Regions from separate parts of the Streptomyces sp. NPDC056486 genome, predicted to be linked through region 2. Evidence: riboswitches for the same ligand, from Rfam matches in the RefSeq annotation. Region 2 holds a riboswitch; the other holds the start of a gene.

Region 1 (4,166 bases), on a different contig from region 2:
CGCGCCGATCACCCGGTGGCACGGGCGCACCAGGAGCAGCGGGTTCGCGCCGATCGCGGCGCCCAGGGCCTGGACCCGCGCCCGGTCCACACCGAGTCGCCCGGCGAGTGCGCCGTAGGTGGTCGATGTGCCGTACGGGATTTCCTCCAGGGCGCTCCAGACGCGCTGTTGGAAGTCGGTGCCGCCCCGGGTGAACTCCATGTCGAACTCGGTGAGTTCACCACTGAAGTAGGCGGCAAGCTGTCGGGCGATCTCCGAGAACCGGCCGGGATCACGGGCCCAACCGCTCTGCACAGCCGGGGCGTTCCTCTGTCCGGGCATGGACAGCGACGTCAGCGAGACGCCGTCCGGCGTCGGCTCTCCTACCAGCAGCAGCTCGCCGAGCGGGCTGGTCATGGTCGTGTGGACGGTCATCGTGGCCTCCTCAGCCTGTCTTGCGGTGCTTTATCCTGCCTTGCCTTGCTTTCCTTCCACTTCAACGATGAGGTGTCGCGGTCACGCATGCTGGCGGAATTCGGACGTCGCACTGACGTCAGCGGGCATTGTGGAAGATCACGCCGAGCACGGTGCGGTGACCGGATTCGACGGCGTTGGTGCCGTGCCGCATGGGGTGACGGCGGTATCCGTTCCGGCCGCGGACGGGCCGGTGCCGGACGGGGAAGATCATGCCCTGACCGAGCTGCGGCTTGACGACCATGGCGCGCGACTGGAAACGCGGGCGCTGTTCCACGAAGACGTTCTCGCCGCCGGTGAAGTCCTCGCCGGGTTGGTTCAGCATGACGGCGATCTGCAGGGGGAAGACGATGTCTCCGTAGACGTCCTGATGCAGACAGGCGTAGTCACCCTCGCCGTAGTTCAGGATCAGCGGGGTGGGGCGCCGCTGCCCGTTCTCCGCGCACTCGGCGATCAGCTCGTCCAGCGTGGGCGGGAAGGTGCGCTCGCCGAGCTGCGGGGCCCACTGGTTGGCCATCCATGCCATCGGCGGATACAGCTTCTCGCGCAGTGTCCGCACGAGCGGGACGGCAGCCGGGTCGGCGAAGTACTTGTAGGTGCCCCGGCCGAAGTGGTGACGCTGCATGACCACGGTCGACCGGAAGCGGCCGGGTTCGTCGAACGTGCCGATGATCTCCTGACACTGCTCACGCGACAGCAGCGGAGGCGTGACTGCCACCCCTTCCTCGTTCAACTGGGCATACATATCACCCCAGTTCAGCTCTCCGAGTGCGGGAATCGCCGGGTCGGACGGACCGCGCGGCGGGGCGTCCGACTCCGGAGCAGGGCTGAAGAGATCGGGGGCGAGGGTGGGCTGATGCATGATTCCGGGTCCTTCGTACGGTGGGGCAGGACGGCCCCGGCGTACTCGATCCTCGCCCGCCGCAGGTGGGAGCGCTGGCGGCATTCGGACGTGGCGTTCACGAACTGCCCGCCGCCTTCAGAGCGCCCTGCGCTTCCTCGGCCCCCGGAGCCGACGCCTCCGGCTTTCGCTTCTGCCGACGCGTCATGCCGACTCCGACGAGTACGACCGCCATCCCCGCGGCCACCCGGAGACTGAAGGCCTCGTCGAGCACGATGGCACCAAGGGCCACGGAGACCACCGGCAGCAGATACCCGACGGTCGCCGCGTTGGTCGCGCCCTCGTCCGCGATGATCCGGTAGGTGAGGTGGAAGGTGATGCCGGTGGCGAAGATCCCCAGGATGACGACGGCGATCAGCGCGGTGCGCTCCACGTGGATCGTCTCCAGGCCACCGACCGGCAGAGCAAGGGCCGTCAGGCCCGTGGCCGCCATCAGCTGGGCGGCGGAGAGGGAGAGGGTGGGCATGCCCTTCCCGACGAGGTGATGCCCCATGTACGCGAAGCCGACGGCGTAACTCGCCGCCGCACCCACGATCGCGAGGGCGCCCCAACTCGTCAGGCCTGACTGCTGCCATGGGGCGAAGATCAGCGACGTACCCGCGAAACCGATGAGGAGTCCGGCGAGGCGAACGGGGCGAAGTCCTCGTTCCGTGCCGATGGCGAGGCCGATCAGGACGGACCACAGCGGAGTCGTCGCGTTCAGGGCGCCCGCCACGCCGGAGTCGACGGTCTGCTGGCCGACGCTGAAGAGGCCGAAGGGCAGGGCGTTGCAGAAGAAGGCGGCAACGAAGATGTGCTTCCACGTCGCACGTCCCTGAGGAAGCCGGTTGCGCGTACTGAAGAGCACGACCGTCAGGGTCGCCGCCCCGAGTGCGCAGCGCAGGAGGGTGACCTGCACGGGAGACAGGCCTTCCAGGGCCAGTTTGATCCAGAGGAAGGTCGATCCCCAGAGGAGGGCGAGTACGCCGACCCTTGCCGCTGCCCAGGTTCTTCCGGGGACGCCGTTCACTGTTCGCTCTCCTTGGTCCGAGCCGTTGCCGTTGCCGCTGTCGCTGTCGCTGTCAGTGAACGATGCCGTCGCCGACCTGAAAGGACAAGCAAAGAGATTTGAACTTTCCTTAAGCTCAGCTACATCCGCGACGCCAGCGCCTAGGGCCCCGCACCGTCCCTTAGGCTGAAAGGCGGGCCGTGACTGGCGCTGAGGTGGAGTACCACCGGGGAGCGGCCTGACATCGTGTCGATGCCGCGCGCCTGGGCAACTCACCCTGAAGTTCAGGAGTGGCACATGCCCCGGACGCAGACAGCTCGCCTGATGGACGGAACCGGCCTCGCCCGCCGCATCGTCGAAGCCGGCTCCGCGACCGCCGCGGACATCCGCCGGCGCACCGGAACGTCCCCGTGCCTCGCGACCGTCCTCGTCGGCGAGGACCCCGCCTCGGTGACCTACGTCCGTATGAAGCGCTCGCGCTGCGAGAAGGCGGGCATCGAGTCACGGCATGTCTCCCTGCCCGCCTCGGTCGGCACCGCAGAACTGGTCGCGACGATCACCGCGCTCTCCCAGGACCCGACCGTCCACGGCATCCTGCTCCAGCACCCCGTGGGACCCCACATCGACGAGCGTGCCGCCTTCGAGGCGATCGCACCGGCCAAGGACGTCGACGGGGTGACCATGCACTCCTTCGCGGCGATGGGCTTCGGCCTGCCCGGATTCGTGTCCTGCACGCCCGGCGGCATCATGCGCCTGCTCGACGAGTACGACGTCGACCTCACCGGCAAGCATGCCGTCGTCGTAGGGCGCAGCGCCATCCTCGGCAAGCCCGCGGGCATGCTGCTCCTGGGCAGGGACGCGACGGTCACGTACTGCCACTCACGTACCGCGGACCTGCCCGCGATCGTGCGGCAGGCAGACGTCCTGCTCGCCGCGGTCGGACGCCCGCGCTTCATCACCGGCGCCGACATCAAGCCGGGTGCCGTGGTGATCGACGCGGGCTACAACCCGGGGAACGTGGGCGACGTCGACTTCGACACCGCCCGTGACCGGGCGAGCCTGATCACTCCCGTACCGGGCGGCGTCGGGCCCATGACCATCGCCGTACTCCTCGCCCAGACGGTCGAGGCGGCGACACAGCAGCTCGGCCTTGACTGATCACGATCGCCTCAGGAGCGACTCAGGACGCTGACCCCGTTCGCCGTCACGATCGCCGCGATGGCCGACCACTCCACCCAGTCCAGGGACTGCCCCAGGACGGCCATTCCCACCAGCGCCGCGAGGACCGGGTTGACGCTCATGAAGATCCCGAAGAAGCGGGCGTCGACCCGGCGCAGGGCGAGCAGGTCGGCGAGGAACGGGACCGCGGAGGAGAGGATGCCTGCGGTGGTCGCGCAGGCGAGCGCGGTGGCCGTCGGCGGGTGGTGGGCAAGGACCACGATGCCGACCGGCAGGTAGAGGAGCCCCGAGATCCCCGCGGCGGCGGCCGAGCCCTCGATACCCGGGATGCGGGCCCCGACCGCACGGTTGAGCAGGATGTACGAGGCCCAGCAGGCCGCGGCGAGCAGGCCGAGCGCGATGCCGACGTAGTCCGTACTGGGCTGCGGGCGAGCCAGTGCGACCACCGCCGCCCCCGCGACGACCGCACAGCCGAGGTCCACCGCGCGACGGGACGCGGCAAGTGCCACCGACAGCGGGCCCAGGAACTCAAGGGTCACCGCGAGGCCGAGCCCCAAGCGGTCGATCGCGGTGTAGAGGGAGAGGTTCATGGTGGCGAAGACCGCCGCCAGGCACAACAGCGGCCACCACTGGCGCCAGGTGAAG
Region 2 (4,166 bases):
TCGAAGATCTTCGCCGTCTCCTTGAGGATGTACGCCGCCGGAACGGTGAACGTCTCGCCGAAGCGGCCGTTGAACCGCTCCGCGAGGTCGCGGGTCAGCTCGATGTGCTGGCGCTGGTCCTCGCCGACCGGGACCTGATTGGCCTGGTAGAGCAGGATGTCCGCGACCTGCAGGACCGGGTATGTGAAGAGGCCCACGGAGGCGCGGTCCGCACCCTGCTTGGCCGCCTTGTCCTTGAACTGCGTCATGCGCGACGCCTCACCGAAGCCTGTGAGGCAGTTCATGACCCAGCCGAGCTGGGCGTGCTCGGGAACGTGGCTCTGGACGAAGAGCGTGCAGCGCTCCGGGTCGAGCCCCGCGGCCAGGAGCTGGGCGGCTGCGAGCCGGGTGTTGGCCCGCAGGTCGGCCGGGTCCTGCGGAATCGTGATCGCGTGCAGGTCCACCACCATGTAGAACGCGTCGTGGGACTCCTGCAGCGCCACCCACTGGCGGACCGCGCCAAGGTAGTTGCCGAGGTGGAACGAGCCTGCGGTGGGCTGAATTCCGGAGAGCACGCGAGGACGATCAGTGGCCATAGGGCTCATTCTCTCAGGTGTCTCTCATTGCTCGGAAACAGTCGTGTGACGGGTGTGCCGCGATCTTGTGATCCGACGTCTCGATCCGGCCGTCTCGAATGACTCGATCCGGCCGTCACGAATGAGACGAGGAACACAGGGTCAGTGCGTCGGCAGGCCCGGAGCCGGATGGGCGGCCATCAGGTCGGCGACCTCGGACCGGATCTTCGTCAGGGCGTCCTCGTCACCGGCACGGGCCGCGGCGACGCCTCGGTCGATCCAGTCGGCGACGGTCGGCATGTGCTGTGTTCCGAGGCCGCGGGAGGTGAGCGAAGGGGTGCCGATACGGACGCCGGAGGGGTCGAACGGCTTCCTCGGGTCGTACGGCACGGTGTTGTGGTTGACGACGATCCCGGCCCGGTCCAGAGCCTTGGCGGCGATCTTGCCCGGGACGTCCTTGGGCGTGAGGTCCATCAGGATCAGGTGGTTGTCGGTACCGCCGGAGACCAATTCGAAGCCCCGGGCGAGCAGGGCTTCGGCGAGGGCCCTGGCATTGGCGACGACCGCGTGGGCGTAGTCCCGGAAGGAAGGCTGCGACGCCTCGTGCAGGGCGACGGCGATGGCCGCGGTGGTCTGGTTGTGCGGGCCGCCCTGCAGACCGGGGAAGACCGCCTTGTCGATGGCCTTGGCGTGTTCCTCGCGGGACATCAGCATCGCGCCGCGCGGGCCGCGCAGGGTCTTGTGGGTAGTCGTGGAGATCACGTCGGCGTGCGGCACCGGTGAGGGGTGGGCGCCGCCCGCGATCAGTCCCGCGATGTGCGCGATGTCGGCGACGAGGACGGCCCCCGCCTCGTGGGCGATCTCGGCGAAGGCCGCGAAGTCGATGGTGCGGGGCAGGGCGGTGCCACCGCAGAAGATCAGCTTCGGGCGCTCCTTGAGGGCGAGGTCGCGCACCTCGTCGAAGTCGATGAGGCCCGTGTCGTGGCGGACGCCGTACTGGACGCCGCGGAACCACTTGCCCGTGGCGGAGACGCCCCAGCCGTGGGTGAGGTGGCCGCCCATGGGCAGTGCCATGCCCATCACGGTGTCGCCGGGCTCGGCGAAGGCGAGGTAGGCGGCGAGGTTGGCCGGGGAGCCGGAGTAGGGCTGCACGTTGGCGTGCTCGACGCCGAAGACGGACTTGGCGCGGGCGACGGCCAGGCGTTCTACGGGGTCGATGTTCTGCTGGCCCTCGTAGTAGCGGCGGCCGGGGTAGCCCTCGCTGTACTTGTTCTGCAGGACCGTGCCGGAGGCTTCGAGGACGGCGGTGGAGACGTAGTTCTCGCTGGGGATCAGGCGCAGGGTGTCGGCCTGAAGCTGTTCCTCGGCAGCGACGAGGGCGGCAAGTTCGGGGTCCTCGGCGGCGAGCGCGGGGTGACTGAGGGTGTTCGGGGTGCTTGATGGAGCGGCGTGAGTCATGGCGTCCTCCGGGGCGAGCGGTCAGTGTCCGGTCGTGGTCCCGGGGTGCCCAGGCGGTCGGCACCTCGAAGGTGTTGCCTCGCACGGCTTCCCCGGGGTCCGTTCCCCGTGCGCCAGTCGCCGTGCTGTAGCGGCCAGCCTAGCGGGCACGCCGCCACGGCAGGTTTCTTCGTCCGCGATCCGAGCGACGATAGAAACTGGGCGCCACACCCGCCCCCCGCCGCAGGACGAACGGAGACCCCGTGTCGACTACCGAAGAGTTCATCACCTCGGCCGAAGCTCACAGCGCGCACAACTACCACCCGCTGCCCATTGTGGTCGCCTCTGCCGACGGCGCCTGGATGACGGACATCGAGGGGCGCCGCTACCTCGACATGCTCGCCGGGTACTCGGCCCTGAACTTCGGTCACGGCAATCGCCGCCTGATCGACGCGGCCAAGGAGCAGCTGGAGCGGGTCACCCTCACCTCCCGGGCCTTCCACCACGACCGGTTCGCCGAATTCTGTACGCGGCTCGCGGAGCTGTGCGGCAAGGAGATGGTGCTGCCGATGAACACCGGGGCCGAGGCGGTGGAGACGGCCGTGAAGACCGCCAGGAAGTGGGGGTACCAGGTCAAGGGTGTGCCCGACGGGCGGGCGAAGATCGTTGTCGCGCGCGACAACTTCCATGGGCGCACCACGACCATCGTCAGCTTCTCGACGGACGCCGAGGCGCGGGCGGACTTCGGTCCGTACACGCCGGGTTTCGAGATCGTGCCGTACGGCGACCTGACGGCGATGCGGGCCGCTGTCACGGAGAACACCGTGGCCGTGCTCCTTGAGCCGATCCAGGGCGAGGCGGGGGTTCTGGTTCCGCCGGCCGGATATCTCGCGGGTGTACGGGAGTTGACGCGGGAGCGGAACGTCCTCTTCATGGCGGACGAGATCCAGTCGGGGCTCGGCAGGACGGGCAGGACGTTCGCGTGCGAGCACGAGGGCGTGGTGCCGGACGTGTACATCCTGGGCAAGGCGCTCGGCGGGGGTGTCGTGCCGGTGTCCGCGGTGGTGGCGGACGCGGATGTCCTCGGGGTGTTCAAGCCGGGTGAGCACGGCTCGACGTTCGGCGGCAATCCGCTGGCGTGCGCGGTGGCCCTTGAGGTCGTCGCCATGCTGAGCTCGGGCGAGTTCCAGCAGCGGGCCACCGAGCTCGGCGAGCATCTGCACGCCGAGCTGGGGCTGCTCGCCGGCACGGGTGCGGTGACGCAGGTGCGGGGCCGCGGGCTGTGGGCGGGCGTCGACATCGAGCCGTCGCACGGCACGGGCCGCGAGATCTCCGAGAAGCTGATGGGCCGGGGTGTCCTCGTGAAGGACACCCACGGCTCGACGATCCGGATCGCTCCGCCGCTGGTGATCAGCAAGGAGGATCTGGACTGGGGGCTTGATCAGCTGCGGGCCGTGCTCGCCTAGCTCTCCGGGGCGCTGGTGGCCCAGCTCTGCGGGCTCGGCCTCAGCGCTTGACGCCGACCCCGCCGAACATGGCCACGTCCTCGACGCCCGCCGCTGTCTCCGTACGCCAGCGGTTGCACGACACCACACCGGGTTCGAGCAGGTCCAGGCCCTCGAAGAAGCCGACGACCTGCTCAGGGGTGCGCTGTGTGAGCTTGGGCGTGCCGTTCTCGTTCCAGAACGCCACCGCCGCGTCCACGTCGGGCATCTCCGGGCTGGTGATCGTGTGCGAGAGGACCAGGTGGCTGCCGGCCGGCAGCGCGTCGAGCAGGCGGCGCACGATGCCGTACGCCTCGGAGTCGTCCTCGATGAAGATGACGACTCCGAGCAGGATCAGCGCCACCGGCCGGTCGAAGTCCAGGGTCTTGGCGGCGTGTTCGAGGATCGCGTCCACATTGCGCAGATCCTCGTCGAGGTAGTCGGTCCTGCCCTCGGGGGTGCTGGTGAGCAGGGCGCGCGCGTGGGTGAGGACCAACGGGTCGTTGTCCACGTACACGACGCGGGACTCGGGGGCGATCCGCTGGGCGACCTCGTGGGTGTTGTCGGCGGTCGGCAGGCCGGTGCCGATGTCGAGGAACTGCCGGATGCCGCACTCGGTCACGAGATGGCTCACGGCGCGCCCGAGGAACTGCCGGTCGGCGAGCGCGTACGCGCCGATACCGGGGTGCAG

Evidence for each region. A riboswitch is a leader RNA that binds a small molecule or an ion and turns the genes downstream of it on or off. The one in region 2 is predicted to bind ZMP and ZTP.
Region 1: linked by a shared signal. The riboswitch ahead of ACFQ7F_RS11095 (bifunctional 5,10-methylenetetrahydrofolate dehydrogenase/5,10-methenyltetrahydrofolate cyclohydrolase) and the one ahead of glyA (serine hydroxymethyltransferase) in region 2 are both predicted to bind ZMP and ZTP.

What each region holds. Positions count from the first base shown of each region.
Region 1 covers NZ_JBHTSF010000019.1:66,922-71,087, reverse strand. The annotation lists gene ACFQ7F_RS11110 (methylated-DNA--[protein]-cysteine S-methyltransferase) at 1-414, opposite strand, end outside; gene ACFQ7F_RS11105 (2OG-Fe(II) oxygenase) at 533-1,315, opposite strand; gene ACFQ7F_RS11100 (DMT family transporter) at 1,413-2,363, opposite strand; ZMP/ZTP riboswitch at 2,533-2,618, shown strand; gene ACFQ7F_RS11095 (bifunctional 5,10-methylenetetrahydrofolate dehydrogenase/5,10-methenyltetrahydrofolate cyclohydrolase) at 2,640-3,500, shown strand; gene ACFQ7F_RS11090 (DMT family transporter) at 3,512-4,166, opposite strand, start outside.
Region 2 covers NZ_JBHTSF010000016.1:58,617-62,782, forward strand. The annotation lists gene trpS (tryptophan--tRNA ligase) at 1-575, opposite strand, end outside; gene glyA (serine hydroxymethyltransferase) at 717-2,012, opposite strand; ZMP/ZTP riboswitch at 2,053-2,143, opposite strand; gene rocD (ornithine--oxo-acid transaminase) at 2,255-3,457, shown strand; gene ACFQ7F_RS09810 (SAM-dependent methyltransferase) at 3,498-4,166, opposite strand, start outside.